Regions from separate parts of the Streptomyces sp. NPDC055955 genome, predicted to be linked through region 1. Evidence: riboswitches for the same ligand, from Rfam matches in the RefSeq annotation. Region 1 holds a riboswitch; the other holds the start of a gene.
The links. A riboswitch is a leader RNA that binds a small molecule or an ion and turns the genes downstream of it on or off. The one in region 1 is predicted to bind cyclic di-AMP.
Positions count from the first base shown of each region.

Region 2: linked by a shared signal. The riboswitch ahead of ACFC96_RS17590 (M23 family metallopeptidase) and the one ahead of ACFC96_RS29130 (C40 family peptidase) in region 1 are both predicted to bind cyclic di-AMP.

Region 1 is NZ_JBHJYS010000016.1:103,840-112,835, forward strand. Features, by position in the region: gene ACFC96_RS29095 (adenosylmethionine--8-amino-7-oxononanoate transaminase) at 1-1,060, opposite strand, end outside; gene bioB (biotin synthase BioB) at 1,053-2,270, opposite strand; gene ACFC96_RS29105 (8-amino-7-oxononanoate synthase) at 2,484-3,644, shown strand; gene ACFC96_RS29110 (DUF397 domain-containing protein) at 3,628-3,864, opposite strand; gene ACFC96_RS29115 (helix-turn-helix domain-containing protein) at 3,874-4,755, opposite strand; gene ACFC96_RS29120 (ATP-binding protein) at 5,029-5,463, shown strand; gene ACFC96_RS29125 (DUF6328 family protein) at 5,486-6,043, opposite strand; gene ACFC96_RS29130 (C40 family peptidase) at 6,150-6,623, opposite strand; cyclic di-AMP (ydaO/yuaA leader) riboswitch at 6,627-6,804, opposite strand; gene ACFC96_RS29135 (hypothetical protein) at 7,158-7,469, opposite strand; gene ACFC96_RS29140 (ATP-dependent Clp protease proteolytic subunit) at 7,474-8,109, opposite strand; gene ACFC96_RS29145 (hypothetical protein) at 8,415-8,774, opposite strand.
Region 2 is NZ_JBHJYS010000007.1:368,862-390,790, forward strand. Features, by position in the region: gene ACFC96_RS17530 (hypothetical protein) at 86-754, shown strand; gene ACFC96_RS17535 (hypothetical protein) at 841-1,560, shown strand; partial or broken gene ACFC96_RS17540 (IS5/IS1182 family transposase) at 1,765-1,944, opposite strand; gene ACFC96_RS17545 (CU044_5270 family protein) at 2,259-3,254, opposite strand; gene ACFC96_RS17550 (RNA polymerase sigma factor) at 3,247-3,792, opposite strand; gene ACFC96_RS17555 (hypothetical protein) at 3,913-4,131, opposite strand; gene ACFC96_RS17560 (hypothetical protein) at 4,247-4,906, opposite strand; partial or broken gene ACFC96_RS17565 (transposase) at 5,437-5,901, opposite strand; gene mgtA (magnesium-translocating P-type ATPase) at 6,262-8,862, opposite strand; gene ACFC96_RS17575 (tellurite resistance TerB family protein) at 9,041-9,496, shown strand; tRNA gene ACFC96_RS17580 (tRNA-Met) at 9,548-9,621, opposite strand; gene ACFC96_RS17585 (PP2C family protein-serine/threonine phosphatase) at 9,821-10,927, shown strand; cyclic di-AMP (ydaO/yuaA leader) riboswitch at 11,187-11,332, shown strand; gene ACFC96_RS17590 (M23 family metallopeptidase) at 11,344-12,399, shown strand; gene ACFC96_RS17595 (aldo/keto reductase) at 12,516-13,460, shown strand; gene ACFC96_RS17600 (PrsW family intramembrane metalloprotease) at 13,474-14,820, opposite strand; gene trmB (tRNA (guanosine(46)-N7)-methyltransferase TrmB) at 14,887-15,711, opposite strand; gene lhgO (L-2-hydroxyglutarate oxidase) at 16,132-17,334, opposite strand; gene ACFC96_RS17615 (MFS transporter) at 17,442-18,869, opposite strand; gene ACFC96_RS17620 (asparagine synthase-related protein) at 19,483-21,588, shown strand; gene ACFC96_RS17625 (BTAD domain-containing putative transcriptional regulator) at 21,660-21,929, shown strand, end outside.

The sequences.
Region 1 (8,996 bases):
ACTCGATCCGCTTGACCTCCGTCGCCCAGTCCTGCCCGAGCAGGAGGTCGATCGAGGCGCAGGCCACCGCGGCGGCGAGGGGGTTCCCCATGAAGGTGGGCCCGTGCGCCAGCACCGGCACGTCGCCGCGCGAGATCCCGTCCGCCACACGCGCCGTGCACAGCGTCGCAGCCAGCGTCATGTAGCCGCCGGTCAGAGCCTTGCCGACACACATCACATCGGGAGTCACCGACGCGTGCTCAGCGGCGAACAGGGCCCCGGTCCGGCCGAACCCCGTGGCGATCTCGTCGAACACGAGGAGCACGTCGTGTGCGTCGCAGGCCTCGCGCAGGACCCGCAGATACGCGGGGGAGTGGAACCGCATCCCGCCCGCGCCCTGCACCACGGGCTCCACGATGACGGCCGCCAGCTCATGGGCGTGCCGCCCGATCAGCTCGTGCAGATGATCCGCGTAGGCCTGCTCGTACCCGGTGGGCGGGGCGTCGGCGAACACGTGCTTCGGCAGCGCCCCCGACCACAGCTCGTGCATGCCGCCCTCGGGGTCGCAGACCGCCATCGGCTGCCAGGTGTCGCCGTGATAGCCGCCGCGCCACGTCAACAGGCGGCGCTTCTCCGGCCGCCCGAGGGAACGCCAGTGCTGGAGACACATCTTGATCGCGACCTCGACGGACACGGAGCCCGAGTCGGCGAGGAACACATGCTCGAGCCCCTCCGGCGACATGTCGACAAGACGCTTCGCGAGCCCGACGGCGGGCTCGTGGGTGAGCCCGCCGAACATGACGTGGCTCATCCGGTCGAGCTGGTCGCGCACCGCCTCGTTGAGCACGGGGTGGTTGTAGCCGTGGATCGCCGACCACCACGACGACATCCCGTCGACCAGCTCGGCGCCCTGACCGCTCTCACCGGCGAGTCGCAGCCGTACCCCGGCCGCCGACTCGACGACCAACGGCTCCTGCCGCCCCGGCATCGGACCGTACGGATGCCAGACGTGCCGCCGGTCGAGGTCGAGCAGCTCCGCCACGGGCAGCCCCGTCACCGCGGGCCCGGGCAGCTCAGGCATTGGGCGCGAGATCCGTACCGGCACCCCGGCGGCGTACGGCGACCAGGTCCGTGCGCGCCTCGGGCACCTCGGCGACGGGGGACTGCGCAGCCTCTTCATGGGAGCCGCACCCCTCACCGGAACCGCAGGCCGAACCCGCGCCGGAACCGCAGGCCGCGTGCGCGCCGGAACCGCAGGCCGCCTCCGCGTCGGAACCACACGGCCCGCCCCGGTGCTCGGGCAGCGTGACCTGGTCGGTGCCCTCGACCTCGAACCCGGCGTCCGTGATCATGTCCAGGTCCGCCTTGCCCGCCTGGCCCTCACTCGTCAGGTAGTCGCCGAGGAAGATGGAGTTGGCGAGGTGGAGCGCCAGCGGCTGCATCGAGCGCAGGTGCACCTCGCGCCCGCCCGCGATCCGCACCTCGACATCGGGGCAGACGAAGCGGACCATCGCGAGGATCCGCAGGCAGCGCTGCGGAGTCAGGTTCCACTCCTTGGCGAGCGGCGTGCCCTCGAAGGGGATCAGGAAGTTGACCGGCACCGAGTCCGGGTCGAGCGCGCGCAGCGAGTAGACGACGTCGACCAGGTCCTCGTCGCTCTCGCCCATGCCCGCGATGAGCCCGGAGCAGGCGGACAGACCGGCCGCGTGGGCCTTCTGCACCGTGTCGACGCGGTCAGCGTAGGTGTGCGTCGTCGTGATGTCGCCGTACGTGCCCTCGGAGGTGTTGAGGTTGTGGTTGTACGCGTCGGCGCCCGCGCCGCGCAGCCGTTCGGCCTGGCCCTCGGAGAGCAGACCGAGGCAGGCGCACACCTCGACGCCCTCGTTCTGCTCCTTGATCGCGCCGATCGTCTCCGAGACACGGTCGACGTCGCGGTCCGTCGGCCCGCGCCCGGACGCCACCAGGCAGACCCGCTTCGCGCCGCCCGCGACACCGGCGGCCGCGGCCTTCGACGCCTCGTCGGGCTTCAGCCACGTGTACTTGAGGATCTCGGCCTTGGACCCCAACCGCTGCGAGCAGTACGAGCAGTCCTCGGGGCACAGGCCCGACTTGAGGTTCACCAGATAGTTGAGTTTCACCCGGCGCCCGAACCACTGCCGCCGCACCTTGCCGGCCGCGGCCACCACATCGAGCAGTTCGTCGTCGGAAGTCGCCAGAACGGCGAGCGCTTCTTCACGGCTGGGCAGCTCGCGCCGCAGCCCCTTGTCCACCAGCGTGTTCAGCAGGTCCATGGCCCGATCCTGGCCTACGCGCCCTGCTCAGGCCAAGGAGGCTTTGCACAACTCTGCCGGTTCGAGGTGTGGGTATTGCCACACCCTGGGCGGCTGGATGTCCCGCTAGTGTCTGTGCACTGCCTACAAAACTGTGTGCAGGACAGCAGCGGGCACGGGACTGCACACCCCACTCGAGAACCGGTCGCCCGACGGCCGGGCGGAGGGACTCACATGGCGGCATCGCCGTTCGGCTGGATCGACGAGCAGGAGCGCGTGCGCCGCGGCGCCGGACTCGTCCGCACGCTGCGCCCCCGCCCCGCATCGAACCCCCTCCTCGATCTCGCGAGCAACGACTACCTCGGCCTCACGCGACACCCCGAGATCACCGCAGGAGCGGCGGACGCGGCGCAGCGCTGGGGTGGCGGCGCCACCGGCTCGCGGCTCGTCACGGGCACCACGGAACTGCACGCCGAACTCGAGCGCGAACTGGCCGAGTTCTGCGGTTTCGAGGCGGCGCTGGTTCTGTCGTCCGGCTACGCCGCCAATCTCGCCGCCGTGACCGCTCTCGCCCCGCACGGATCGCTGATCGTCTCGGACGCGAGCAACCATGCCTCCCTCATCGACGGCTGCCGGCTCGCTCGCGGCGCGACGCAGGTCGTCCCGCACGCCGACCCCGACGCCGTCCGCAAGGCCCTCGACACGCATCAGGGACAGGCCGTCGTCGTCTCGGACTCCGTCTTCTCGGTGGACGGCGACGCGGCTCCACTGGACGAACTCGCGCGGGTGGCAAGGGAGTTCGGGGCAGGTCTGATCGTCGACGACGCGCACGGGCTCGGCGTGCTCGGTGACGGCGGCAGGGGCGCGCCGCAGGCGGCGGGGCTCGCGGGCGCGGACGACACCGTCGTCACGGTCACCCTCTCCAAGTCGTTCGGCAGTCAGGGCGGCGCCGTCCTCGGTCCGGCCCGGGTGATCGACCATCTCGTCAACACCGCTCGGACGTTCATCTTCGACACGGGCCTCGCGCCCGCGGCCGCCGGCGCCGCGCTCGCGGCCCTGCGTCTGCTGCGCCGCGAACCCGAGCGCGCCGAAAGGGCCCGCGCCGTGGCGTCCTCGCTGCACGAACTCCTCACGGCCGAGGGGCTCCAGGCCGTACGGCCCGACGCCGCCGTCGTCTCCGTGCGCGCGCCGTCCCCCGAGGAGGCGGTGCGCTGGGCGGCGGACTGCCGCGAAGCCGGCCTCGCCGTCGGCTGCTTCCGTCCCCCGTCGGTGCCGGACGGCATCTCACGGCTGCGGCTGACCGCCCGCGCCGACCTGACCGACGATCAAATCGCCCAGGCGGTACGGGTGATCAGCCGCAATGCTCCTGACTCGGCGTTCACCGCAAGGAGTTGAGGAATCCCTCCCAGGCGGAGGGCGAGAACAGCAGCGCGGGTCCGGCCGTGCGCTTGGAGTCGCGCACGGCGAGGAGTCCGGCCGAGGGGCCATGGTGCAGCGGAGCGGTCTCGACGCAGTTGTTCATTCCGGTGCTTCGGCTGCTTCGCCGCCATGGCGCGTCGTGCAGAGAGGTGCTGGGAACCGCGGCAGATGGTACGTACCGAGGCAGTGCTGACATGGTGCCTCCTTACGTGCTTTCACTGTCCCAAGGGCGGTGCGCTCCGGCGATCCCGGCGATGAAATCCAGCGAGTCCCCGGGCGAAAGGGCGTGGATCCGAAGGGTGTCAAAGGCGTCCGTGTACGCCTTGAGGTCTTCTTTCCGTTCGAGGTAGAGGCTACTCGTCAATTGGTCGAGAACCACTACGTCCAGATCAGAAGTGTTCGGAAATGAGAAAACAACGAAAGGGCCGGTTAGTCCGACATGCTCCCCTGCGGTGAACGGCAATACCTGAAGCCGTACATGGGGAAGTTTCGCCACGGCGGCCAGATGGCGCAGCTGCTCCGCCATCACCCGGGGACCGCCCACCGGCCGCCGCAGCACCGCCTCGTCGAGCACCGCGCTGAGCCGGAGCGGTGACGCGGAACGCAGCACGTCCTGCCGGGCGATCCGCACCTCGACCAGTGCGTCGACCTGTCCGTCCGGCAGCCCGCCGAGCGCGGCCCTGGTCACCGCACGCGCGTAGTCGGGCGTCTGGAGGAGGCCCGGCACGACGGACGTCTCGACCGTCCTGACCCGGCACGCCTGCGACTCCAGGCTGATGAAGTCCCGGTAGGCGGGCGGCAGAAGACCTCGGTAGGCGTGCCACCAGTGCCGGCCGCCGTCGTCGCCCGATCCGGCCAAGGCGACCAGCAGGTCCCGTATCCCGGGGTCCGTGACCTCGAACGCGTCCAGCAGGAGCCGGACGTCCGACGCTTTCACGCCGCTGTGCCCGGTCTCGATACGGCTCACTTTCGACTGGTGCCAGCCGACGAGCCGGGCCGTCTCACCACTGGTGAGTCCCGCGCGGGCACGCAGCGCGCGCAGTTCCGCGCCGAGCCTGCGGCGGCGCACCGCCGGACCGTGTTTCATCCCGTCTCCTCGGACCTGCGGCCCGGCTCCTTCAGGCCGGGCGGATCGGTGTGCTGAGCCGACCGTAGAGGAAGCCGGCGGCCTGCGCCCAAATGCGGGCCATCGACGCAGAGTTCACCGCTTCGAGCGACAGATATATGCATATCTCGGGGGATCGGCTCCACCGGCCGGGCGGGAGTGGCACTCTGGCGCGAAGCACCAGTCCGGGGGGCGCCTCGAGTCATCCGCCATGTGTCGGATTCAGGCCCCGGCGAAAAAAGGGACGACGTCGCCATGGCAGATCACCAGGAAGCATCCGTCACTCTGCCGAGCGATCCCGCCTCGGTCTCCTCGGCCCGCACATATGTCGGTGACGTACTCGCCGAATGGGGCATGCCGCGCGACGCGGAAACCGCCGACACGGTCCGGCTCATCGTCTCCGAACTCGCCACGAACGCCGTGATGCACACCCGCGGACAGTCGCCCGTCTTCAAGGTCGACGTGCAGCTGGAGCGTGACGAACACCTGCGCATCGGCGTCACGGACAGCCACCCTCGCCACCCGAAGCGGCTCCCGGCCGCCGTCCAGCAGGACAACGGGCGCGGCATGGTGATCATCCGTTGGCTGACCGCCGAGTGCGGCGGGAGCCTGTCGGTCATGCCCACCCCCGAAGGCGGCAAGACCGTGTGGATCGCCCTGCCGTGGACGGTCCCTGTCCAGCAGGTGTGAAAAGGCGGCGGGTGGCGAGCGGCTACGGGGACGGGGTGTCCGTCCCCTCCTTCGCCCGCGCGAGCGAGCGCCGCACCAGACGCGGCAGCACGCCCCACAGGCCCGCACAGACCGCGAACGTGCCCGCACCCGCCGCGATCCCGGCCGCCCGCCCCGCCGCGACGTCCACGACGAGCAGCACGGACCCGGTCAGGGCGAGCACCAGTACGCTCAGGCCGGCCGTGGCGAGGCGCGAGGACATCTGCACGATCTGCGGCTTGGCGCCGCGCCGGAACAAGGCGCGGTGCAGCGCCGCGGGCGCCGTGAACAGCGCGGCGGCGAGCACCGCGAGCAGCAGCGTCGCGATGTAGGTCGCGCGCTGCACGGAGTCCAGCGCCGCGAACCGCGGAGTGAACGCCAGCGTCAGCAGGAACGCGAAGAGGATCTGCACGCCTGTCTGGGTGACTCTCAGCTCCTGGAGCAGTTCGCCGAAGTTGCGGTCCGCGCGCTCCAGCGGCGTCTCGTGCCGGTCCCGGCCTCCGCTCGGCGGGCCCGGGTCGCGTGGGGCGGCCTCGTCGCCTGCCGTTCGCTCCTCGTCCATACGACCACGAGTACCCCATTGCGAGGTTCCGAGGCGGACGGGGCCGCGCGAGCACTCTCCGGCGCCTGACGGGTCCCCAGCGCTCCCGGGGACCCGTCAGGCGGCGCTAGCGCACGCGCCCGTACCAGACGCTCTTCGTCCAGATCCGCTCGAGCCGCACCACGGCACCGGTCTTCGGGGAGTGCCAGATCCTTCCCTTCCCGGCGTAGATGCCGACGTGGTAGACGCCGCGGCCCGAGTGGAAGAAGACCAGGTCCCCGCGTTTTCGATGGGACGCGGAGACATGGCGGGTCTTGTTGTACTGCTGGGCGGCGGTGCGGGGCAGCTTCTTGCCCGCAGCCTTGAACGAGTAGAGCGTCAGGCCCGAGCAGTCGAACGTGCGCGGCCCTGTGGCGCCCCATCGGTAGGGGCTCCCCTTCTTGGAGGCCGCGATCTGGAGTGCTTTCGTCGCCGGTGGCGCGGCGTCCGCTTCGGGCGCGGCTCCGGGGACCAGCAGGCTGCCACCCGCTACGGCGAGTGTGAGGGCCGAGGCCGTTCCGGCCCGGGTGAGCAGCGACGGGACACGATTGAGCGAGGTCATGCGCAACCCTTCGTCAGCCGCCTGTGAAGGATGACCTGTCGGATTCGGGCTGGCGAAGTTGCCCGGCCGCGCAGTGCGGCTTCACCCCAAGGGCCGGCCCGGAAAACAGCTCCGGCGGCCCGTCATGCTCGGGTCCTCCACTCCTGCCGATCCACTTCTGTCGACCTGGCATCCGCACGGCGGCAGGACTCGGCGTCCGCGCGGACCGCCCCGCCGCGGCGGCGGGGGCTTGTCGTCGGAAGGGATCTTCACGCAAGAACGCCAAGAACGCAGAGCCGAACCGGCGTTAAGTGAGTGTCCTCACGACTGGCCTGTTCGGGTGGACAGAGCACCTTTCCATCCCGGCGCGGGGGTCCCGACGACGCCCGCACCAGCAGCGGAAGGCGGAATCCAGGACTCCGCGTCGGCGTTCCGCGCAACTTTTCCGGTTCCCATGTGCGAGTGCCGGCTACTCCGTATGTGGGTACCTCTTCTGGTCCGTTTCGATCCGGCTCCGGACGGTTCGCATCGATCGCTTCGTTCTTGAACGTGCTGTCAGTTGACCGGCTCCGGTGGAACTGTGACCCGTTGTGTCCTCCTTTCTCCGTCCAGGACCCGCAAAGCCTGAGCCAGCGTCGTCGCGTGGACCTCGCTCTCGCCCCGGTGGTGCATGAGCGTCAGAGCGTCCCGGAGGGCCGTCGCCCTGCCGACGAGCGCTTGCGCGGCCCGCAGTCCGCCATACGTGTGGTTGCCCCTGGCCGGGTTGATCCTGCCGAGCAGGTCGACCACTTCCAGGTAGCGGTCGAGGAGTTCGCACTCGGCCCGTGTCAGTGCGGGCAGCGGGGGCAGTTCGGGTGGCAGCGTCACCGGATCACCTGGCGCCGCGGACCGGACCGGACGTCTTGCGGTTGTCGATGACCCGGTCCACGAGCCCGTACTCCAGGGCGTCCTGGGCCTGGAGGATCGTGTCCCGCTCGATGTCGGCGGCGATGCGCTCGTGACTCTGCCCGGTGTGCCGCGCGAGCAGTTCTTCCAGCTGGCCGCGCATACGCACCAGTTCACGGGCCTGGATCTCCAGGTCGGTCGGCATTCCCTGCGCGGGCTCGGGCAGTCCTGGCTGCCGGATCACCACGCGCGCGCCGGGCAGCGTGGCCCGCTTCCCCGGCGTCCCGGCCGCCAGGAGCACGGCGGCGGCGGAGGCGGCCTGCCCGAGGCACACGGTCTCGACCTCGCAGCTGACGAACCGGATCGTGTCGTAGATCGCCGTCATCGCGCTGAACGAGCCGCCGGGGGAGTTGATGTACAGCGAGATGTCCCGGTCCGGCGCGGCGTACTCGAGGTGCATGAACTGCGCCATCACGTCGTTCGCGGAGGTGTCGTCGATCGGCGTTCCCAGGAAGACGATCCGCTCCTCCAGGAGCTTGGAGTACGGATCGAGAGTGCGGTGCCCGGCCGAGGTGCGCTCGGTGAACTCGGGCAGGACGTAACGGGCGGAAGGTCGGTTCATGGCACATGCCTCCGTGAGCGCGTAACTCTGTCGCTGCTTCTGTAAAAAATGTACAGGACGTACGGACGATCGAGTAGGGCTCGGGCTGCGAGAGACGCGAGGGGAGGGCTTTGCCGCAAGGGACGCGATGGGAGGGCTTGTGCCGCCAGGGACGCGATGGGAGGGCTCGTGCTGCAAGGGGCGCGAAGGGAGGGCTTTGCCGCAAGGGGCGCGAAGGGAGGGTTTGGGCTGCAGGAGGCGTGAAAGGGGGTCGGCCCGCGCCCGAGGCGCCGGCCGACCCCCTGCTCCGTTCTCCCGTGTCGTGGCTACCGGTCGCCGTCGTCCGAACTGGACAGGCGCAGCGCGAGGTGCTGCAGGAGGTCGGCGGTCTTGATGTCCGTCCGGCCCGAGTCGTGCACCTCGGCGAGCTCGGAGAAGAGGAACGCGAACGCGCCCACCAAGGAGATCGTCACGGGCATCAGTGCCGCGACGGTGGCCTCCGCCGCCTCCTGCACGCTCGATTCCGCAGGGATCTCGATGGAGGGGAAGACCTCTGTCACCAGGCGCCCGAGCTGGGCGTCCTCGGTCTCGATGTCGGGCTCGGCATCCTTGCTGAGCCTGCGCACCATTTCCTGGGTCTCGGTCAGGACGCCGATTGCGCGCAAGATGATCTCGCTCTGTTCCATGCGCGGAGCCTAGGCGCGCGAGGCCCCGCCGCGGGCGCTGTTCCGGGCGGGGCTCCGTCGGATCCGCGCAAGCAGCCATGCAGCACGAACAGTTGACACGTCGACGCTACGCCCGGCCACTGACAACGGTGGCGGCTCGCATCTGCCCGCCCGGGCCGCCGTCCCACCCGTGGGTCGTCGCGCGATCACGGACCGTGTCCGTGCTGCGGGCCCGGTCTAAGC
Region 2 (21,929 bases), on a different contig from region 1:
GCCTGAAAAGGGATGTTGTGACTGTACGTTCAACCCTCCGTACCCGGCCGGGGGGTGGCCGGGGACCACAGGGAGGGGCATACGCGTGCAAGTAAGTTTCCGACGGAGCGCAAGAAGAACCTTCACCACCCTGGCCATGGCGGGGGCTTTGTTCGCTAGCTTCACACTGAGCGCCCAGGCAGCCGATTTCGACAACATGTTCAAGACCGACCGTACCGACTGGAGCTGCGCAGACGACAGTTACTTCTGCCGGACCGACAACGGCTACCTCACCTTCGCCATCGAGCCAGGCATGACAGATGCCGGAGACTCTGATGTCCGCGAAGTGCTGCGGGACGAGTACGGCCCCACCGATCTCGAACGGCACGAGCAAACAGGCAGCGAGGTCGAGTACAACGGCTCAACCGAGACGGACATCATCTACGACTGGGAGGACCCAAATCTCCCAGCTGGTGTTACCGGCAGCACCTGGTGCAACGACGCGGCAAGCGCCTACGAGTGCGACCAGCATTACATCAGCTTCGACAACATGGGCGGGGGCTCTGCGAACCCCTGGAAGGCCGTTGTTTGTCACGAGACCGGGCACGCCGTCGGCCTCACCCACGGGTACGAAAGTTCGCCGTTCCACTTCCAGGACGACCCCGCCCTGGGATGCATGCGTACGCACGCGATGACCACGGACGAACAGCTCTCCTGGACGAACCTGGGGTCTCACAACGTCGGCCAGATCAACGGAACCTACACCAAACCATGACCGGAACAGTGTCAGGTGAACAGATCCCGCTGAGCGGCCGTATAAGAGGAAGGCCGCACCAGACCACTCCGGAGGGGACATCTCTCATGCTCCGTAAGCACCCTGAACAGGGCACTGCGGGCCGGTCCTGGCTGCCCGCAACTCGTCGCGGGCGTTTGACCACCCTGGCTATCGCTGCGGCGGTCGTGGCCGGCGGCACGATAGCCGGAGCTGCCGCCAGCCGCGGCGACGCGAAGCCACGCGTGGTCGCAGCCCAGTTTTCCGAGCTGTACCCAACCCTCACAGCTTCTGACTGGGTCACCCATGGCGACCATGCGGTCGTGGTCGAGGTGATGCCCGGAAGTGAACGCAGGGGCGCGATACCCGAGGATAAAAAGGACAATGGTGAAGGCTTTATCCCGCGAACCGCGACGATGAAAGTCGACGAGGTCTTGTGGTCCAAGTCGGGCGCGGAGGCCGCACCGCAGACCTACGAGGCAGATCTCCTGGGCTGGTGGTGGGAAGGCGACAGTGAGCGGGAGTTCGCCTGGAAGGGCGAGCCCCGCTACGAGGAGGGGCACAAATACATCTCCCTGCTGGTAAAGGGCGACGACGGCAAGTGGAAAGCCACTCTGCACGCGATGCCCTACGACGACCAGACGGTCGGCGCCGGTGAGGTGGCGGGGACGGTCGGCACTGCCAGTGCCTCAAGAGCGACCGAAGCCGCCAGCGAAACGGGCGAGCCGGAGGGGCTGGAGACGGAGGCATACGGCAAGGACGCGGACACCGTTAAGCGAATCCTGAACACGGCCACGCCCATGAACTAGCTCTACAGATAGATGTGGCATTCTCTTGTATGGCCTGGATACGTTGGCAATCCAGGCCATACTTGTTCTCAGAACCTCGTGAGTGTGAGATCCCGGCTCGTTGATGTTCTGTGGGCGTGGGCGGGCATGTTTTTGCGCGGTGGGTTGAAGCTCAGGGGAATGATGGCCGGGGCCCGAGGTGGAGTGAGGGCCGGCGGGTCAGGTCTTCTTCGACCAGCTGGTGTGAGGGCCTTTGCGAGTGATGCGTCGGGTCATCAGGGTGATGAGTGACCAGGTCAGATGTGCTTCTGAGTGCTGCGGGAGACGCTCGTAGTCTCGGACGTTGCGGCGGGCTTTCATCATCCAGCCCAGGGTTCGTTCGACTTTCCAGCGGCGGTGAACGAGTTGAAGCAGTTCAGGGCTGTGGCCACGCGTTACGACTCAACCGGGGCGGCGACCGCCAGGCCAATTCAGCGCCTTACACCATCGCCATCGCCCGCTTGTGCTGGGACACCCGCACCCGTACTTATGTGGAACGACGAGTCGCCGAGGGCAGGACACGACGCGAAGCCATCCGATGCCTCAAACGCTACGTGGCCCGCGAGATCTACCAAGCCCTCCTCACACCCAGAAAGCATTCCCCGGTACAAGTCCCCGCCGGTTGACATCCATAGGGGCATCGAACTGTCCGACCCGGAAGACCACGACGTCCAGGCTAGTCACGGCAGGCGCTCTGCAGTGAGGAACGTGGCGTAGCCGATCACGGAGTTCGGGGCGACGTTGAGCTTGCCCGGGTCATCCAGAATCTGCTCCTCGTCGGCGAGGAGTTTTCCGGTATTCGGATCAAAGATGAGCGTGCGCTTGCTGGGCAGGCCACCTGACCGGTCCGAGAGGGCGAATGCCTCCCCCGTGCGGCCAGCCCGGTCTTTGACTGTGCCCATGTAGTGCACTGAGTTGACCTCTGCGAGGACACGCAGCAGCGCGGCGCGCTGGGCCGGCGAGAAGACGTGATCCTGGACCCGCTCAGACACAACCTCGTACAAGAGACCCGGCCCGAGGTCAGCTTGGCCGTTGGCCAGCCACTTCTTCATCCCGTCCACGGTGGTGGGAGGTTCGGTGGCTGCGTGCTGGGCATCCGGTTCACTGGAATCCTGGGACCGGATCGATTTGGCGCCGACAGATCCCGCGTTCTCCCACACCTTGCGCTGCGCTTCGTTCTGGAACACCGGCGGGAGTGTCCGCGTCTTCCAGCGGGCCGAGCCGTCATGGTTCTGCCATGTTTCACGGTGCTCGGGGACGACAGCAGAGGTGACGTTCGTACCATTGATGCGGGTCGAAAGAGACCACGAGTTCCAGACGAAATGCTCGGTCTTCCACGCGGCCGGACGGTCATCGGGCAGCTTTTCCACACGGGAGGCAATGCCCTGCAAGACCTTCGCGGCGGCAGGACTACCAGGGTGATAGGCCAACGGCCGTGGGGTCGCAGCGAGAGCAGGTTGTGTCGCCGCTCCGAAGGGATCGACAACGGTGTACACCACGGCTGCAGCCGTAGCTGTCGCCAACGCCATAGCCGGCCACCACCTACGCGGTCGTTGACGCATCACGGGCGCGCCAATGCGTGGCGTGGCGAGCAAGGTCTCCAGCCTTCCAGCGTCAGCCGGAGCTCCGTCCTCTACCGGGTTGAGCCGTTGCAACGTTCGGTCGATGTCACGCATCTACTCCTCCAAGAATTGACGATGTCCGCTGTGACGAGTTGGAGGCTGTGCGGTTGAGGTGCTCCCGAAGCCGTTTGCGAGCACGATGAAGCCGCACATGGAACGTCGCACTTGTACAGCCGATCACGGCAGCCGCCTGACGGGCCGACAACTCCTCCCACAGTGCGAGACGAAGGACCTCCCTGTCGCTCTCGCTGAGGGCGTCGAATGCCATGGCAACCGCCTGCATCCCAACGACATCTTCAGCCGGATCGGACGAGATGCTCTGTCGCTCCCGCGCCGCAGTCTCCGCCAACGCCTGGCGTCGCTGTTCAGCACGACGCGTGTTCGCAAGGATCTTGCGCGCGGTGGCGTACAGCCAGGGAAGTGCGGCGTCGCGCGGCAGCTCATCCAGCCGACGCCAGGCGGTGAGGAAGACTTCGGCGACCACGTCATCGCTGTCCTCGGTGGCGCTCAGACGTCGCCGTACGTACGCGTCCACGGCCGGATGGTGCGTGCGGTAGAGCACGGTGAAGTCTTGCTCATGTCGTGTGTCCACATCCCCTCCAGCTGTGTATGTGTCGAGCAATCCCCGGTCCTTACAGGCGCCGTGAAGGAAACTTTGAGATGCGCCCCAAGCGCTGCGCTGGATGAGTCCGCGGCCCACAGCCGCTCAGCGCTAAGGCTTGAAGTCCTGCTCGTCCCGCAGTCGGGCAGCTTGGTTGCGCAGCGCAGCGACCGAGGTGGCTGTCTCCTCGCGCAGACGGGCGACTTCTTGCCTCAAAGCGGCGAGGGCCTCGGACGTCTGCTCTTCCAGTCGGTCCGCGACAGATTCGAGCAATGCGGCCAACGGCGTCTCCACTACCTCAGCGTCGACTTCCCGCTCACCTTCATGCATATTTCCACACTTCCTTTCCATCGCAAATGCACACGCACCCGCATTAGCGGTGCAGAACAATATGAGCGGGGCGAGAGCCGGCAACTCTCGCCCCGCTCCACATCAGCTACTGGGTTCAGGAAGTCCAGAAGCAGTCTGCAGTGTTGTCCAGCCCGGAAGACAGTGCGGAACTGTCTGTGTGGTTCGCTTCGTTCCAACCGTTGTTGGAGTACTGGTTGCAGGAGCCATCATTCCCGCTCTCCGTGCGGCCCCTGACGTAGATCGTCTTTCCGCCCTTGTTGGACCAGGAGGACGTCCGGTTCACGAAGTCGTACGCGGAGAAGTACATGTAGCTGGTGTGCGCGGCGTTCCACGCGAGCCGTCTACCCGCATAGCTCTTGTACTGGTAGAAGCAGTACCAGTCGTTACCGATGGCTTCGGTCGGGCAGTCGGGGCCCGCCTCCACCGTCCCTCCCGGCTCGGCCTCGTCCGCCGGGACATCCTCGGGTGCCGGGGTCCCAGGAAGCTCTTCTGAGGCCTCTGCGACTGCCGCCGCGGTTTTAGCCGTCGGTACCCCCGCGAACTCGGCTTCGAGCTTCACTGCCGCAGGGCTGGCGGGCGGTGCGTACGTCTCGCCAGGCAGAGGGAACGCCATCACGGCCTCGCCGTTGTTCCAGGCGATCTCGTATCTACTGATCTGGACACCCCCTTCCGTGGCGGCCAAAACCTTGTCGATCTGCTGCTGCAGAGCGTCAGGAGCGTCTGCGGCACTGACGTTGGTGGACAGCCCCAGCATGAACAGCACTGCGGACGCGGCAGCTCCCGCTACGCGAATCCCGCGCGATGCCATATATCCCCCCAGGGGTTTCGGTGGTTACTTGTGTAACCGGGCGGCGGACATTGCCATAGAGATATGCACCCCTCCAAGAAGAAGTTGCAATGTACACGACATCGACATTATTGGAATTCATGACTCCGTTTCTTTGACCTAATTGATCGGCGCCCGAAGCGGGTCATTGCGCCTATCAGTGGGCGAACCAAGCTAATCGGGTGGGCGCCTCGACGTCGAAGAAGTGCCCGCGAGGTGAAACGGCCCCGCGATCTGCTCCGCAAATCGTCTCTACTGCAAATAGCACTCGCGGTGAAAGCCCGAGGTTAACCGCGATCGTTCTGGGGCCTCGTCGGTTCGTTGACGGGGCTCTGAATTTGTGGAGTGACGGTTTTCCGGCGGTGGGGCAAGGGTGAGGGCCCGGTTGTCGCGTCGGATGGGCGCCGGGTTCCACTCTCCGGGGGTGGTGCGGTTGTTGGGACGGTCGAAGTAGCTGGTCAGCCGGGGTTCGGCCGGGCCTGGAGCCGATCGATTGGCTGGGTGTTGGTGTCGCTCCAGGGCCATCGGGCGAAGCGGAGCCAGCGACGGCGGCCGGTGTTCACGAGCCTGGCGGCAGCGGAGAGCAGGTGGAGCCGGAGTCGTTTGGGTTCCCAGCGGCGGGTGTCACCGGTGAGCGCGAGCATCGGCATCCCGGCAGGTCGAGCGCGATGGAGACGATCTCGAGCCAGATCCAGTTCTGGGCGGTGTCGGGGGGGCATGTTGCGCAGGCCGGTGTCGCGGGCGTTTCGGATCCGGTCCTGGCAGCAGGCCCGCCCTCGGTGACGCAGTTCAAGGTCGGCGAGCCGGCCGCCCTTGGTGTTGGTGGCGAAGTAGGTCATCCTCAGTCCGACGTCGGTGAGGGGCAACTGGGCCCCGGGGTGGGGTCGTTCCTTGTGCACGATCAGTCGCATCCCCTTGGGCCAGTCCCGGTCAGACCACCCCAGCGTTCCTAATCTGTAGTAGACGCAGGCGTGGGCACCGCTGCCGTCTCCTGTTGTACGGGTTGCACCACGCATCGGATCCCGATGGTTGCGTGAGCGACGCGTGAGCGGACGTGTCCCCACGGCTCGGTACGGACCGGACTGTGCATCCAGAGCCACTTGCTCTGACCTGGTATTTCCGGACAACGGGGCGGTCCCCGTGATCACCCACCACAAGATCACGGGGACTTTTAATCCATTGGTTGTGGGTTCGAGTCCCACAGGGTCTACCGCGTGAGCAGCGGCCCGGACGGCTTCGGCCGGCCGGGCCGCTGTGCTGTTCCCGGCGAACTCCGTTGCCCCTCAGGCCTGCCGTACGTACCGCCTCTTCACCGCCGTCAGCGCGACCGCGTACAGGGCGAGGACCGCCGCGAGGAGCGCGTAGTACACGGGTGGCAGGGGAGTCATGCCGAGCGGGTGGGCCGCGGGGGTCAGGGGCAGCACGACGCCGGCGACGGCCAGGGACGCGACCGCCCAGCGGACCGGGCCCGGGGTGCGCGGGGCGCGGCCGGTGCGCAGGAGCAGCATCACCAGAGCCTGCGTCAGGAGGTTCTCGGTGAACCAGCCCGAGTGGAACGCCGCCTCGTCGGCCGGGCCCGCGGTGGAGTGCAGGGCGAGCGCGAGGACGCCGAAGGTCGCGAGGTCGGCGGCGGCGTTGAGGACGCCGAACCCGGTGATGAAGCGCAGGAAGTCGCGCGGGCGCAGTGTGGTGGGGCGGCGCAGGGCGTCGGCCGCCGGGCGGTCGAAGGCGAACGACAACTGGGCCGCGTCGAAGCACAGGTTCTGGGCGAGCACCTGCGCCGGGAGCATCGGCAGGAACGGCAGCAGCAGGCCGGCCGACAGCATCGCGATCACGTTGCCGAGGTTCGAGGAGAGCGTGACGCGCAGATACGTGGCGATGTTGCCGCTGCTGTGACGGCCCGCGGTGATCGCGTGGCCGATCGCGGTGAGGTCCTTGCCCGGCCGGTCCGCGGGCTGCGCGAGCACGATGTCCGCCGCGTCGCGCGCCACCGCGACCGCGTCGCGCGGGCAGATCCCGACGTCGGCGGCGCGCAGCGCGGGCAGGTCGTTCACGCCGTCGCCCAGGAAGCCGACGGTCGTCTCCCCGCCGGCGCGCAGAGCGGTGACGATGCGCGCCTTGTGGGCGGGGGTGCAGCGGGCGAAGACGGTGGTGCGGCGGGCGAGGTGGGCCACTTCCTCGTCCGTGAGCGCGTCGAGGGTCTCAGCGGTCCGTATGTCGCCGGGGGCGAGGCCCAGGTCGCGCAGGGCGCGGGCCGCGGTGCCGGGGTGGTCGCCGGTGACGACCTTGACCGTGACGCCGCGCTCGCCCAGGTCGCGCAGGGCCTGCGCGGCGGTCGGCACGAGGGCGTCGGTGAAGGCGACGAAGCCGGCGAAGGTGAGGCCGTGTTCGTCGGCGGTGCTTCCCGCACCGTCCGATGGGCGAGGGAGGACCTCCCGGCGGTGCCGGGCGGGGCGTTCGGCGGTTGCCACCGCGAGGAGCCGCAGCCCGTCGCCGGACAATCCCGCGGCCCGGGCGAGCAGGTTCGCGCGCTCGGTGTCGTCGAGGGCACACCGTTCCAGGACGTTCTCCACGGAGCCCTTGACGGCGATCGTGACGGTGCCGAGCGTGCCGGGCCGCCGGACGACGGCGGTGGCGAGGCGGCGTACGGGGTCGAAGGGCACGGCGGTGACGCCGTCGTACGCCTCGGTGAGGGCCGGGTCTTGTGCGAGCGCCTGCGTGATGACCGCCTCGTCGAGCGCGTCCGCGGTCGGCAGGTCGGCGAGCTGCAGCGTCCACCAGGCGGAGACGGCCGCCCAGTGCAGGGCTTCGGGGTCGGTGCGGGCCGGGTCGACGGCCGGGCGGTCCTGGGTGAGCGTGCCCGTCTTGTCGACGCAGAGGATGTCGACGGCGCCGATGTCGTGCAGCGCGGGGAGCCGTTTGACGATGACGCCGTGGGCGCGGGCGAGCCGCGCGGAGCCGCGGGCGAGCGCCGTCGTGACGATGACCGGCAGCATCTCCGGGGTGAGCCCGACGGCCACCGCGACGGCGAACGGCAGGGTCTCCAGGCCGCGGCCGCGCAGCGCGGCGCCGGCCATCAGGACCAGCGGAGGCGTCAGCAGCATGAAGCGGATCAGGGTCCAGGAGATGCCGTGCACCGAGCGGTCGAACGCGCTCGCCCCGCGCTCCGCGCCGACCGTGCGGTGGGCGGCGGCGAAGCGGGTGTCGGCGCCCGTCGCGAGCACCACGGCGCTCGCGCTCCCGGAGGCCACGCTGCCGCCCTGGAAGCACAGATGCGCCGACTCGCCGTCCGCGGGCAGGTCCACGGGACGCTTGTCGGCCGGCACGGACTCCCCGGTGAACGCCGCCTGTTGCACGGTCAGGCCCTGCGCCCGCAGAAGGCGTACGTCGGCGGGGATCAGGTCGCCGGGGCCGAGCCGCACCACGTCGCCGGGTACCAACTGGCTCACGGGGAGCTCGTGTTCGGCCGGTGAGGCGGTCGCGTCGTCGCCGGGGCGGCGCAGCACGGTCGCCGTCGTCGCCACCAGCTCGCGCAGGCCCGCCATGGCGCTGTCCGCGCGGCGCTCGCCCGCGGAGCGCAGGCCGCAGCTGACGGCGACCAGGGCGAGGATCACGCAGGCGGTGCCCCAGGCCGCGACGGTCGCGGAGACGAGGCCGAGGCAGAGCAGGACGACGGTGAACGGGTCGCGCAGGCTGCGGGCGGCGAGCAGGGGCCAGGACAGGGGGCGCGTACCCGGCAGGACGTTCTCGCCGTGCCGGGCCAGGCGCCGCTCGGCCTCCGCCTCGGTGAGGCCGCGTGGGCCGCTGTCGAGGGAGCGCAGGAGCTGGAGGGTCGTACGGCCTGAGGACGGGGAGGCGACGTCGGCCGGGGCGGTGTCGGTCACTTTCGGGCGCCGTCAGGGCTTCTCGGGTGTCGGCACCGTCGTCTTCTCCCGTTCATCGGACCACGAAAGGCTCCCCAGCAGAGAGTTCAGGTCTTCAGTCTAGAGGCGGAACTTTTGCCGCTCCCCGCTAGTTTCTACAGAGCTGTAGAAGATCAGTACACGCCGAACGAGGAGAGTCATGGCCCTGTGGGATCGCTTCAAGGAGTCCGCGTCGACGATGCAGACGCAGCTCATGGCGAAGAAGAACGACCTGAAGAGCGGCGCCTTCCGTGACGCGAGCATGGCGATGTGCGCGCTGGTCGCCGCCGCCGACAGGCACGTCGACCCGGCCGAGCGCAGCCGCGTGGCCCAGCTCATCTCCACGAACGAGGTGCTGCAGAACTTCCCGGCGGACCAGCTCCAGAGCCGGTTCGACGCGAACCTGAACAAGCTGACCGCCGACTTCGACTTCGGCAAGGTCAGCGTCCTCCAGGAGATCGCCAAGGCGAAGAAGAAGCCCGCCGAGGCGCGCGCGGTCATCCAGATCGGCATCGTCATCGGCGGCGCCGACGGCGACTTCGACAAGACCGAGCAGGCCGTCGTCCGTGAGGCCTGCCTGATGCTGGACCTGCCGCCGCACGAGTTCGACCTGTAGGGGAACAGGCCGAAGGCCCGGAACCATTGGTTCCGGGCCTTCGGCCTTCAGTAGCGGGGACAGGATTTGAACCTGCGACCTCTGGGTTATGAGCCCAGCGAGCTACCGAGCTGCTCCACCCCGCGTCGGTAAACACGACTCTACGCCATTGCGGCGACAGAACGCGAATCGGTTGCCCAGGGTTGTGTGATCCGCCGCCCGGAACCCCTTTCACCCGGTCGGTCCCGCCAGGTCGCCCGCCGCCGGTCCGGGGTGAACCCTGAGGTGGGGCCCGACGGCGTGCGCAGACGCGGGACCGACGCGGACGGTGGCGGGAGACGACTGGTGGGGCAGCGAGGAGGGCACGGGCGAGAGGCGGGGCAGAGCCTGTCCCGGGCCCGGTTCTTCGTACGTCTGGTGCCGGTGCTGCTCATCGTCGCCGGGGCGATCTACGACTACGTCACGCCGTCGACGTTCACCGGCGTGCCCCTGTTCACCGCCGCCCCGCTCGTCGCGGCCCCGTTCTTCTCGCCCCGCGGCACTCTCCTGACCGGCCTCGCGACGGTCGCCGTCGTACTCGGGGTGCACCTCAGGTACACGCGCAGCTACGAAGGCGACGCCATCACCGAACTCGTCACCGTCGTCACCGTCGCCGTACTCGCCTGTGTCATGAACCGCGTCGTGCGGCGCGGCAGCGAGCAGCTCACCTCCGTGCGTCAGATCGCCGAGGCGGCCCAGCGCGCCGTCCTGCCCGAGCCCGCCGAGCGCATCGGCGGGCTGGAGGTCGCGGCCCGCTACGAGGCCGCCCAGGCGGGGGCCTTCATCGGGGGCGATCTGTACGCGGTGCAGGACACCCCGCACGGTGTACGGCTCGTCGTGGGCGACGTGCGCGGGAAGGGCATGGGCGCGGTGTCCGCCGTGGCCGTGGTCATCGGCGCCTTCCGGGAGGCGGCCGAGCAGGAGGCGACCCTGGAGGCGGTCGCGCAGCGCCTGGAGAGGGCGCTCGCGCGGGAGGGGCTGCGGCGCAACGGCCTCGACGAGTTCGAGGGCTTCACCACGGCCGTGCTCGCCGAGATCCCGCACGGCAACGGCCTCGTACGCGTCATCAACCGCGGCCACCCCGAACCCCTGCTCCTGGGCGGTGACGGGGCGCTCAAGGTCCTGTCGGCGCCGGAGCCCGCGCTGCCGCTCGGGATGGGGGACCTCGGGACCTGGCCCGACCGCGCGTCCGAGACGGAGTTCCCGAGTGGGGCGACGCTGCTGCTCCACACCGACGGCCTCTCGGAGGCGCGCGACGCGCAGGGCACCTTCTACGATCCGGCGGCCCGGCTCGCGGGGCGGATGTTCTCGGGGCCCGATCCGCTGCTGGGCGCGCTCACCGCCGAGGTCCGCCGGCACACCGGGGGCGGCACGACGGACGACATGGCGCTGCTCGCGGTGAGGCGGCCGTGAAGCAGCCGTGAAGCAGCGGTGAGTGCCGTCATCACCTTGTGTAGCCGAACGGCGTCGCTGCGCATAACATTTGACAAACCGTCAGATCGGCAAGCTGTTTCAGTGGCGGGTCAACTCGCCCGATTCCGCCCGCTCGTGCCCCGTTAAGTCCAGGCCAGAGGCGTTAACGATCAGTCGGAACGGCTTGGAATCGGGCCCCGGTGTCTATTAACGTTCGATAACGCAGCGCGGTCGTCCCAGCCGTCACAAGAGACGGCTCCGTGCGCACGCGCCTAATCCCGCAAGGGAGCCGGGGAACCACCAACTTGGGGTGAATCGGACGTCTTTCCTTGCGGAAGGCGTCGGTAGGAGACCTTCCTGCTCCGAACCCGTCAGCTAACCCGGTAGGCGAGAAGGAAGGAAAGGAGCGCGCCCCAGTGGCGTCCAACCGGCCTGCCCCAGAGTTCTCCTACGCGCCGATCGACGAAGAGTTCGGCGAAACGGACGAGCGGACCTGGGAGGAGTGGAACCCCACCGAGGATTCCGTCCGTCCCGTACGCGGCAGGCACCGCGTAGCCAAGCAGCGCGGCGGTCTCGCGCGCAGCTCCACCGTTCTCGGGGTCGGCGTGATCGCGGCCGTCGGCGCGGGCGGCATCGCCACCGCGCAGGGCGGCAAGCCTCCCGTACACATCTCGATGCCCGACCTCTCGTCCGTCAAGGACTCGCTGCCCGACGCCAAGTCCCTGCCCGGCGTGGGCGCGCTGATAGCCGATGTCTCCGGAGACGACGACGAGTCCGGCACCGGCGCGACGCCGCTGACCGGCGCCGGCATCACCACCGCGGACGCCCAGCAGGGCACGACCGCGGGCGAGGCCCTGCGCGCCCGCATCATGCAGCAGGCCGAGCAGCAGCAGGACCAGGCCGCCGACGCCGAGGCCGCGGCCGCCGAGGAGGCCGCCGCGAAGAAGGCCGCCGAGGACGCCGCCAAGGAGCAGGACGCCGCCACGGCCAAGGCCGCCGCCGACAAGAAGGCGGCGGAGGAGGCCGCGAAGAAGAAGGCCGAGGCCGAGCGCCTCGCCAAGCTCGCCAAGAGCTTCACGCTGCCGGTCGCCTCCTACACGATCACCGGCACCTTCGGTCAGCCCGGCTCGATGTGGTCCTCCGGCTACCACACGGGTCTCGACTTCGCCGCTCCGACCGGTACGCCGCTGAAGGCGATCCACTCCGGCACCGTCAAGGAGGCCGGCTGGGCGGGCGCGTACGGCTACCGCACCGTCCTGGAGCTGCCGGACGGCACGGAGCTCTGGTACTGCCACCAGTCGTCCCTCAACGTCAGCGCGGGCCAGAAGGTGACCAGCGGCGACGTCATCGGCCGTGTCGGCGCCACCGGGAACGTGACAGGACCGCACCTCCACCTGGAGGTCCACCCCGGCGGCCAGGCGACCGGGGTCGACCCCGCGCCGTGGCTGCGCTCCAACGGCCTGACGATCTGAGGCTCGCGACCCTCCGAACCCCGGCGGTCCTGACGGCAACCCCCCGACGTCAGGGCTGCCGGTCCGCCGTGCCCGGTCCCGGAATATCTTGATCCATATCGGTGTTCTGGCACGCCATGACTTCTCTTCGCAAGCTTGGCGCGTCAGACCTCGAGGTGTTCCCGCTCTCCCTCGGCGGCAATGTGTTCGGCTGGACCGCCGACGAGGCGCAGTCCTTCGCCGTGCTCGACGCGTATGTCGCCGCGGGCGGCAACTTCGTCGACACGGCCGACGCGTACTCGGCGTGGGTCCCGGGCAACAAGGGCGGCGAGTCCGAGACCGTCCTCGGCAATTGGCTGGCCGCACGCGGCAACCGCTCCGATGTCGTCATCGCCACCAAGGTCGGCGCCCACCCCGACTTCAAGGGCCTGTCCGCGAGCACCATCAAGTCCGCCGCCGAGGAGTCCCTGCGCCGCCTCGGCACCGACTACATCGACCTCTACTACACGCACTTCGACGACACGTCCGTGCCGGTCGAGGAGATCATCACCGCCCTCGACGACCTGGTGACGGCCGGCAAGGTGCGCGCCATCGCCGCGTCGAACCTGACCCCGGAGCGCCTGCAGGAGTCCCTGGACTTCTCCGACCGTGAGGGCCTCGCCCGCTACACGGCGCTCCAGCCGCACTACAACCTTGTCTCGCGCGACACCTACGAGGGCCGGCTCCAGGAGGTCGCCTCGCGCAACGGTCTCGCGGCCGTCCCGTACTACGCCCTCGCCGCCGGGTTCCTGACGGGCAAGTACCGGCCGGGCACCGAGGTCGACAGCGCGCGGGCCGCGGGCGCGGGCCGGCACCTGGAGACCGAGCGCGGTGTGCGCGTCCTCAAGGCACTCGACGAGGTGGCGCAGGCGCACGGCGCCGAGGTCGCGACGGTCGCCCTCGCCTGGCTCGCGTCCCGGCCGACGGTGGCCGCCCCGATCGCGTCCGCCCGCACCGTGGAGCAGCTGCCGGCCCTGGTGGCCGTGGCCGACCTGGAGCTGACGGACGCGGAGCTCTCGAAGCTCACGGAGGCGTCCGCCTGATCCGGAGGCGCTCTCAGTAGCGGTACGGGTTGTGGGCGTTGTGGGCGTTGTGCGCGGGGAACCGGGCGACCGGACCCGCGTACACCGGCCCCGCGTACATGGGCGGCACCCACACGGGAGGCGCGGTCGCGTGGGACGCGTAGGCGAGGGCGGGGCGGGCCGCGTGGCGCCGCGCCCACAGCTCGTCGAGGAGCTCCCGCTCCCGTACGACGTAGTCCGTACCGGCCCGGCCGCGCCGGCCGCGATGGCGCAGGAGCGCGAGTGACGTCGCGTACTGCTGGTACTGGGCGACGGCCTTGGCCGTCTCCTTGCCGCCGTGGTGCTGCGCGAACTCGCGGGCCAGGCGGCGGGCGCGCATCGAACCGAGGGCGAACGGCTCGTCCGGGCCGACCCAGCCGGCCACCACGTACGCGGGCAGCTCGGAGCGCACGGTGCGCAGTTCGCGCTGGCGGGTCCCGATAGCGAGCCAGGTCAGCAGCCCGAACGCCGGCATCATGAACAGCGCGTAGACCCCGAAGAACCCGAACTGGCCGAACGCCGAAGAGCTGTTCCACGTGGCGTGCATGCCCATGGCGAGCAGCAGTCCGCCGATGGGCAGCAGGACGCGCCGCACCGGACCGCGGCCGGGCGCGGTCCACGCGGCGAGGCCGAAGCCGATGCCGGTGAGCACCGTGAACAGGGGGTGCGCGAACGGCGACATGACGATGCGTACGAAGAAGGTGGCGGCGGTCACCGAGGCGATGCCGGTGCCGTTGTTCAGCCGGTCGGTGCCGAACGCGTTGCCCAGATAGAGGATGTTCTCGGTGAACGCGAAGCCGGTGGCGGTGACCCCGGCGATCACGACGCCGTCGACGATCCCGGTGAAGTCCCGTCTGCGGAACAGGAAGATGAGCAGGACGGCGCAGGCCTTCGCGGACTCCTCGACGATGGGCGCTATGACCGTCGCGCCGAGGGTGTCGGCGTTCGAGGGGTCGGCCGAGTTCGTGGCGATCCACTGGGTCGCGAAGCTGTTGGCGACGATCGCGATGAGCGCGGCGGCGCAGGCGCCCCAGGCGAACGAGAACAGCAGGTTCCGCCAAGGGCCGGGCGCGACCCGGTCCAGCCAGCGGAACGCGGCTATCAGCAGCGGGACGGGCAGGACCGCGAGGCAGATCCCGACCAGGAATCCCTCGGTGCCGGTCTGTTCGCGCACGAGGGCGAGGATCACCAGGCCGGAGAGCGCGAGGAGCGAGGCGAGCGCCCAGGCGTGCACGGCCTTCCGCTCCCACCAGCGTGGATGCCGCAGCGTGCCGGGCCCGGGAGCGCCTGCTCCGGGCTGCGCGTGCGGATACGCATTCGGATACGAGGGATAGGTCGCCACAGCGTTGACCCTAACGAGCGACGGGCCCGGCCGCGACGGGGTGTGCCGGTCCGCGGCGGTGACCGGTCAGGACCGCGGTGCGTGCTCCGCGCGCAGGAAGAGCAGGTCGTGGACCACATGGCCCTTGTCCAGGCCCTGGCCCTCGAAGCGCGTGAGGGGGCGGAAGGCGGGCCTGGGCGCGTATCCGCCGTCGGCCTGCGTGTTCTCGTAGTCCGGGTGTTCGGTCAGGACTTCCAGCATCTGCTCGGCGTACGGCTCCCAGTCGGTCGCGCAGTGCACCAGCGCGCCCGGCTTGAGGGGGACCTTGGCGAGGCTGAGGAACTCCGGCTGGATCAGGCGCCGCTTGTGGTGGCGCTTCTTCGGCCAGGGGTCGGGGAAGTAGACGCGCAGCCCGTCGAGGGAGGACGCGGGGAGCATCTCGCGGAGCAGGATGATCGCGTCGCCGTTCGCCACCCGTACGTTCGTCAGGCCGTTCCGCTCCGCGAGGCCCAGGAGGTTGCCCTGGCCCGGGGTGTGCACGTCGACCGCGAGGATGCCGGTGTCGGGGTCGTCGGCGGCCATCTGCGCCGTCGCCTCGCCCATGCCGAAGCCGATCTCCAGGACGACGCGCTTCCTGCCGTCGAACAGCTCGTCGAGGTCGAGGACGCGCTGCCCGTCGATGTCGAGACCCCACAGGGGCCACAGCCGCTGGAGGGCGTCCGCCTGGCCGGCCGTGACGCGGCTGCGGCGGGGCTGGAAGCTGCGGATGCGCCGCTCGAAGTGCGAACCGGCGGGGTCCGGCGCGGGCCCGTCGGGAAAGCGGGGCTCGCCCTTGGCGCGTACGGGACCGGAGGCTTCGTGACCGGGGGCCTCATGGGTGTGGGCTTCGGGGGTGCGGGGTGACTCAGACACAGTGAGGCGATTTTAGACGCCGGACCCGGCGGGGACCCAAGCTCGGGACCCGCAGGCCAGGGCCGAGGCCCAGGACCTGAAGGCCTTGGCCTTGGCCTTGGCCCTGGCTCAGGGCCCGGAGGTCAGGGCCCGGAGGTGAGGGCGGGAGGTCATGTCCCCGAGCCCAGGGCCCGAGACCAGGTCTCGGGGGTCGGGGTCCAGGCTCACGACCCGTAGGTCAGGGCCCAAGGTTCAGGTCCTTGAGCCCGGGGCCCGAGCCCAGGACCCGAGCTCAAGACCTGGGGCCAGGACCCGAGCTCAAGACCCGAGCCCAGGACTCGGAGCCCAGTACCAAGAGCTCAGAGCCCAGGCTCACGACCCGGGGCCCAGGGCCAAAGTTCAGGTCCCGGAGGTCGGGGCCCAGGCTCCGGCCCCGAGCGCTCACGACCCGAGCGCGGCCAGGGCTCGTCGGGCGACCTCGCGGCCGATCGGGAGCGAGGCCGTCGCCGCAGGGGACGGCGCGTTCAGCACATGCACCGTGCGCGGGGCCTCGCGGATCAGGAAGTCGTCCACCAGGGTCCCGTCCCGCAGGACCGCCTGCGCCCGGACACCGGCGGGCGCGGGCACCAGGTCGTCCGCGGTCACCGCGGGCAGCAGCCTGCGCACCGCCGATGTGAAAGCGTCCCGGGACACCGAGCGGCGCAGCTCCCCGGCCCCGTACCTCCAGTGCCGGCGTGCGATCCGCCAGGAGCCGGGCCAGGCCAGCGTGGCGCCGAGCTCGCGCGGTCTGACCGTCGACCAGTCGTAGCCCTCGAGGGCCAGCGCGGGCACCGCGTTCGGTCCGACGTGCACGCTCTTGTCGATGCCGCGCGTGAGATGGACGCCGAGGAAGGGGAACGCCGGGTCCGGCACCGGATAGACCAGGCCGCGCACCAGCTCGGGGCGGGCCAGCTCGAAGTACTCCCCCCGGAAGGGGACGATCCGCATGGCGGGGTCGTCCCCCGCGAGCCGGGCGATCCGGTCGCAGTGCAGCCCCGCGCAGTTCACCAGGACGCGCCCGCGGACGATGTCCCCGGCGGCCGTGCGCACCGCGACGCCACGCTCCGCGCGGCGGTCGATCTGCACCACCTCCGCGCCGTACCGGATCTCCGCGCCCGAGGTCTCGGCGAAATGCCGCGCCACGGAGACGTAGTCGGCGACGCCCGTCGTGCCCACGTGGATCGCGGCGAGGCCGCGCACATACGGCTCGTACTCGCCGATCTGGGCGGGGCCGAGCTCCCGCACCGGAATCCCGTTCTCCCGGCCGCGCTGGACCAGGGCGTGCAGGCGGGGCAGCTCGTCGCGCTCGGTGGCCACGATCAGCTTGCCGGTGACCGCGTGCGCGATGCCGTACTCCGCGCAGAACTTGACCATCTCGGCCGCGCCCCGCACCGCGAAGCGGGCCTTGAGCGAGCCCGGGCGGTAGTACACGCCGCTGTGGATGACCCCGCTGTTACGCCCTGTCTGGTGCCTGGCGGGGCCGTGCTCCTTCTCCAGGACGGTCACATGGGTGCCCGGAGCCGCGCGCGTGAGGGCGTACGCCGTCGACAGACCGACGATCCCGCCACCGATCACCAGCACATCGCAGTCGTACCCGCTCGTCATCACCGTGCCTCACCTCCCGCCCCCGATACTGCACTGCGCCACTGACAACGCGTTCAAACCCGGGCGGTAGGCGTGTTCTGCTGCACCGGCACCTTCACGCCGCTGCCCTACGCCGGCGCCATGAGGAGCGGCCTCGCCCGCTCCCGCAGTTCCACCACGCGCGGTTCGTCCCCGTACGGCTCCAGGCGGTGCAGCAGGTCCTTCACGTACTCGGTGGTCCGGGCCGACGAGATGCGCCCCGCCACCTCCAGCGCGCGCGTGCCCTGTTCGCACGCCGCGTCCAGGTTCCCCGACTCCAGCTCGGCGACCGCGGACACCACGAGGCGTAACCCGTGCGAGCGCACGAACTCCTCCGTGGGCTTCGACAGGGCCTGCTCCGTGAAGCGCCGCACCTGGCGGGGTGCCTTCAGATCGCGGTAGCACTCGGCGGCGTCGGCGGCGAAGCGGTCGTACGAGTAGAAGCCGAGCCACGACGGGTCGTGGTCCCCGTCGCGGGCCCGCTCCAGCCAGCCCTCCGCGGCCCGCAGCGCGGCCCCCGCGGCGTGCGCGTCACCGGCGCGCGCGTGCGCGCGGGCTTCCACGAGCCGGAAGAAGCTCATCGTCCTGGCGGTGGCGAGCCCGCGATTGCGCTCCAGGGCTGCCTGCGCCAGGTCCACCCCCTCGTCGCCGAACCCGCGGTACGTCGCCTGGAGCGACATCGACGCCAGTACGTAGCCCCCCAGGGGCACGTCCGCCGCCGCGCGCGCGAGCCGCAGCGCCTGGATGTAGTAGCGCTGTGCCGCCTCCTGCTGGCCCGTGTCGAAGGCCATCCACCCGGCCAGGCGCGTCAGTTCGGCGCTCGCCCCGAACAGGGCCCGCCCCACGTCGTCCGAGTAGGCGCCGAGCAGCAGCGGGGCCGCCTCGACCCGCAGGCACTCGGGGACCATCGACGAACGCCAGTCACCGCCGCCGTACTTGGAGTCCCAGCGCCGCGCGTCCTCGGCCGCCTCGCGCAGCTTCCGGACGTCGCTGTGGCCGACCTTCTGAGGTGTGTTGTCCCCGCCGCTCTCCAGCGGCTGCGCCTCGCGCGCGACGGACGAGTCGGCCGGCGTTATCAGCCATCTCGACGCGGGCGTCGCGTACGCGCTCACCGCGAAGGATCCGGCCAGCGACTGCCAGATGCCGCCGCCCGTGCGGCGGCCCGCCAGGTCGAGGCGGTACAGCTCCGTCGCCGACTTCACCGCCGCCCCCACGTCGCGCGGGAAGGCGAGGCCCACTTCGGGCGCGGGGTCCGCGTCCGCCAGGCCGATCTCGTGCAGCGGCACGGGGCGGCCCAGCTTCTGGCCGATGGCGGCGGCGATGAGGTGCGGCGCCGCGCCCTGCGGCACCATGCCCTTGGAGACCCAGCGGGCCACCGAGGTCTTGTCGTAGCGAAGCGTCAGACCGCGTTGCGCGCCGAGGTCGTTGACGCGCCGCGCCAGGCCTGCGTTGCTGATTCCCGCGAGGGCGAGAACGGTGCCGAGTTTCTCGTTCGGCCCGCGTTGCTCCCTGGACATGCGCCACCCCTCGACACAGCCGGCTGCCGCGGTGGCATAACTGCGCGGCATTCGTACACCCAGCGTAGTTCGCCGGATCCCAAGCGTTAAGGGGCATAGTTCCGGATGGCGGGAATATTGTCCGTACGGGAGTGCGTGCCCGGGGCGGTGCCGTCACGGTGTGCTCCGCCCGTGTGGCCGTGCGCCTGTACGTGCGCTCTTCTGCGGCCATGGGGTGAGCGCTTCCATGATGGTGCGTGGGTCGGCCCGCTGTACTGGATCCAGCGGGCTGGGGGATACCGCCGCCTTCATCCCCGCGGGCGGCGGACCGGTCCGGGAGGTGAAGGGCGCCTCCCGGACTGTGCGTCGCGCGCCGTGGCCGATGTGGTGTGCACAGGTCTGGCCATCCACAGCCGATTTGGCCGAATATCGACGGTGCCGCACGGCGCCGCAGGTGGTCCCGAGCGGCTCCCGGGGGGTTCAACTGCCGCTCGAAAGGGGCGCATTCGGTGGCGCGCGTGCCGCCCCGTCGCCTCTCTCGTACGCCTCCTTCGTGGCAGCATGGGGACTCTGTTCCTGTGATTTCCTCTGATTCCTTCTGACGAGGTTCTGTCCACAGCCTGTGGAGGCGGCGATGCGGTGGTTGGTGGGGTGGAGCAGTACCGCCGCCGGGTCCGTGCGGCTCGGGTCCGCGGGTTCGACCGGCCCCGACGGGGAGACCGTCCACCCCGTGGGCTCCCAGCTCCTGTGGGGTGACCCCGACCCGCTGTGGGCGGTCGGCGACTGGCGCCCGGACGAGGTCAGGATCGTCAGCGCCGACGAGCAGACCCGTATCGCCGTACTCGGCACCTGCGGCGCCACCGACGAGCAGCTGCGGGTGGGCCTGTTCGCCGCGCGCGGGGGCGCCCTGCGTCACCTCACCGCCTGGTCCGGCAGCTACACCGCCGTCGTCCAGGTCGGCAGGCGCCTCATGGTCGCCGGTGATCTCGCGGGCGCGCGCCCCGTGTTCTACACGCCCTGGGCCGGCGGCACCGCGTACGCGACGGCCGCACTGCCGCTCGCCGACCTCATCGAGGCCCACCTCGACATCGGCCACCTCGCCGCTCTGCTCGCCGCCCCCGACGTGCCCGAGGCCCTGCACGACTCGACGCCGTACCAGGGCGTCCGCCGCATCCCGCCGGGCCACGCGCTGATCCTGCGCGCCGGTGCCCGTGAGATCGCCGGCTACGAACCGGTCGCCTCGCTCGCCGTCGCCGCCCCCTCCGCCGACCCGGCCGGCGCGGTGGACGCCCTGCGCGACGCGCTCGTCGAGGCCGTACGCGCCCGGCTCGCCGCGCCCCGGCACGTCCCCGGAGCCGACATCGACCCGGGGCCCGTCCCCGGCATGGGCCCCGCCGAGCGGCGCGCCGCCCGCGGCATGCCCGTGCCCGGCATCGGCGCCGACCTCTCCGGAGGGCCCGCGTCCGGGACACTCGCGCTGCTCGCGGCCGGACTGCCCGGGCTGCCCGGCACGGTCCTCGGCCACGGCACGGGCGCGGGCGAGCGCCTCCTCGCCGTCACCTTCAACGACCTGTCCGCGGGCGCCGAAGGACGTGAGGCCGAACTCCAGCGCGCGGGCGCCATCGCCGCGAACCCGCGGCTGCACCACGTCGTCGTCGCCGCGGCCGAAGAGGCCCTCCCCTACGCCGAGTTGGACGGCCCGCTCACCGACGAGCCCGGCCCCTCCCTGATCACCGCCGCCCGCCACCGCGCGCGTCTCCTGTCGGGCAGCGCCGACCACTTCACCGGCTACGGCGCCCGCCAGGTCCTCGACGCGCACCCGGCCCGCCTCGCCGACCTCCTCATGGACCGGCGCCGACGCCACATGGTCAAGCCCGTCGCCGCGCTCGCCAAGGCGGACGGCGGCTCCGTGCTGGTGCCCGCGCGCGTGTACGGCGCGGCGCGCAAGCTGGCCCGCACGCCGTACCGGGCGGGCGTCGAAAGCCTTGCGGAGAGTCTTTTGCAGCGGAACTTCGAGGACCCGGGCGGCGAGGCGGGCGCCGTCGGCGCCTCGCTCGCGGCTCTCGCATGGGCGAGACCGGGGCCCGCCGCGCGCTGGCTGACGGGCGAGGCCCTCGCCGAAGTATCGGTTCGCCTCCAGGACGGCGCGACGCGTCCGGGGCCGGGACCGGGGCAGCGTCCGGGCGCGTTCCGGGCCCGCGCCGCCCTCGCCCGCCACGCGGCCGACCTGCGCGTCCTCGAACAGGCCGCCGAGGTCCGCTTCCAGCGCCTGCACGCCCCCTTCCTGGACAACCAGGTCGTCCGCGCCTCCCGCGCCCTGCCCGAGGCGCTCCGCGTGCGGCCGGGTGCCCGCGCCGACATCCTGCGCGCCGTCCTCGAAGGCGCCGGCGTCAGCGAACTCCCCGCCGGCTGGGGCGCGCCCTCGCACGCGTCGTCCGCCGCGGCGGCCCGCACCGGCCTGCGCGTCTCTGCCGACCACCTCATCCAGCTCTTCGACACCCCGCTCCTCGCCCAGACCGGCCTGATCGAGGCCCGCGTCGTCCGCAAGGCCCTGCGCGCGGCGGCCGACGGCGAAGTCCTGCCGCTGGACGGCCTCGCCGACCTGGTCTCCCTCGAACTCTGGCTGCGTCGCCTCATCGCCCGCCGCGGCACCTGCTGGACCGGCACCCCGGCCCGCCAGCGCGCCGTCCCCACGGGGAGCGTCGCACCGCAGCGGGGCGCGCTGGGCGCCGGGCGCTGAAGAGCCGCACCCCGATCCCCCGAACCGGAATCCGCGCGACTGAGGCCGCCCCGACCCGTGAGAATGGACCCGTGCGGTACCGAATTCTGGGCGTCACCGAGGCGTACGACGATCAAGGCACACCCCTGCCCGTGGGCGGACAGCGGCTGCGCGCCCTGCTCACGTCGCTCGCGCTGCACGCCGGCCGAACCGCTCCCGCGGACGCGCTCATCGACGACGTGTGGGCCGACGAGCCACCGGCCGACGCGACCGCCGCCCTCCAGGCCCTCGTCGGCCGGCTCCGCCGCGCCCTCGGCAAGGACGCCGTCACATCGGAGGCGGGCGGCGGCTACCGCCTCGCC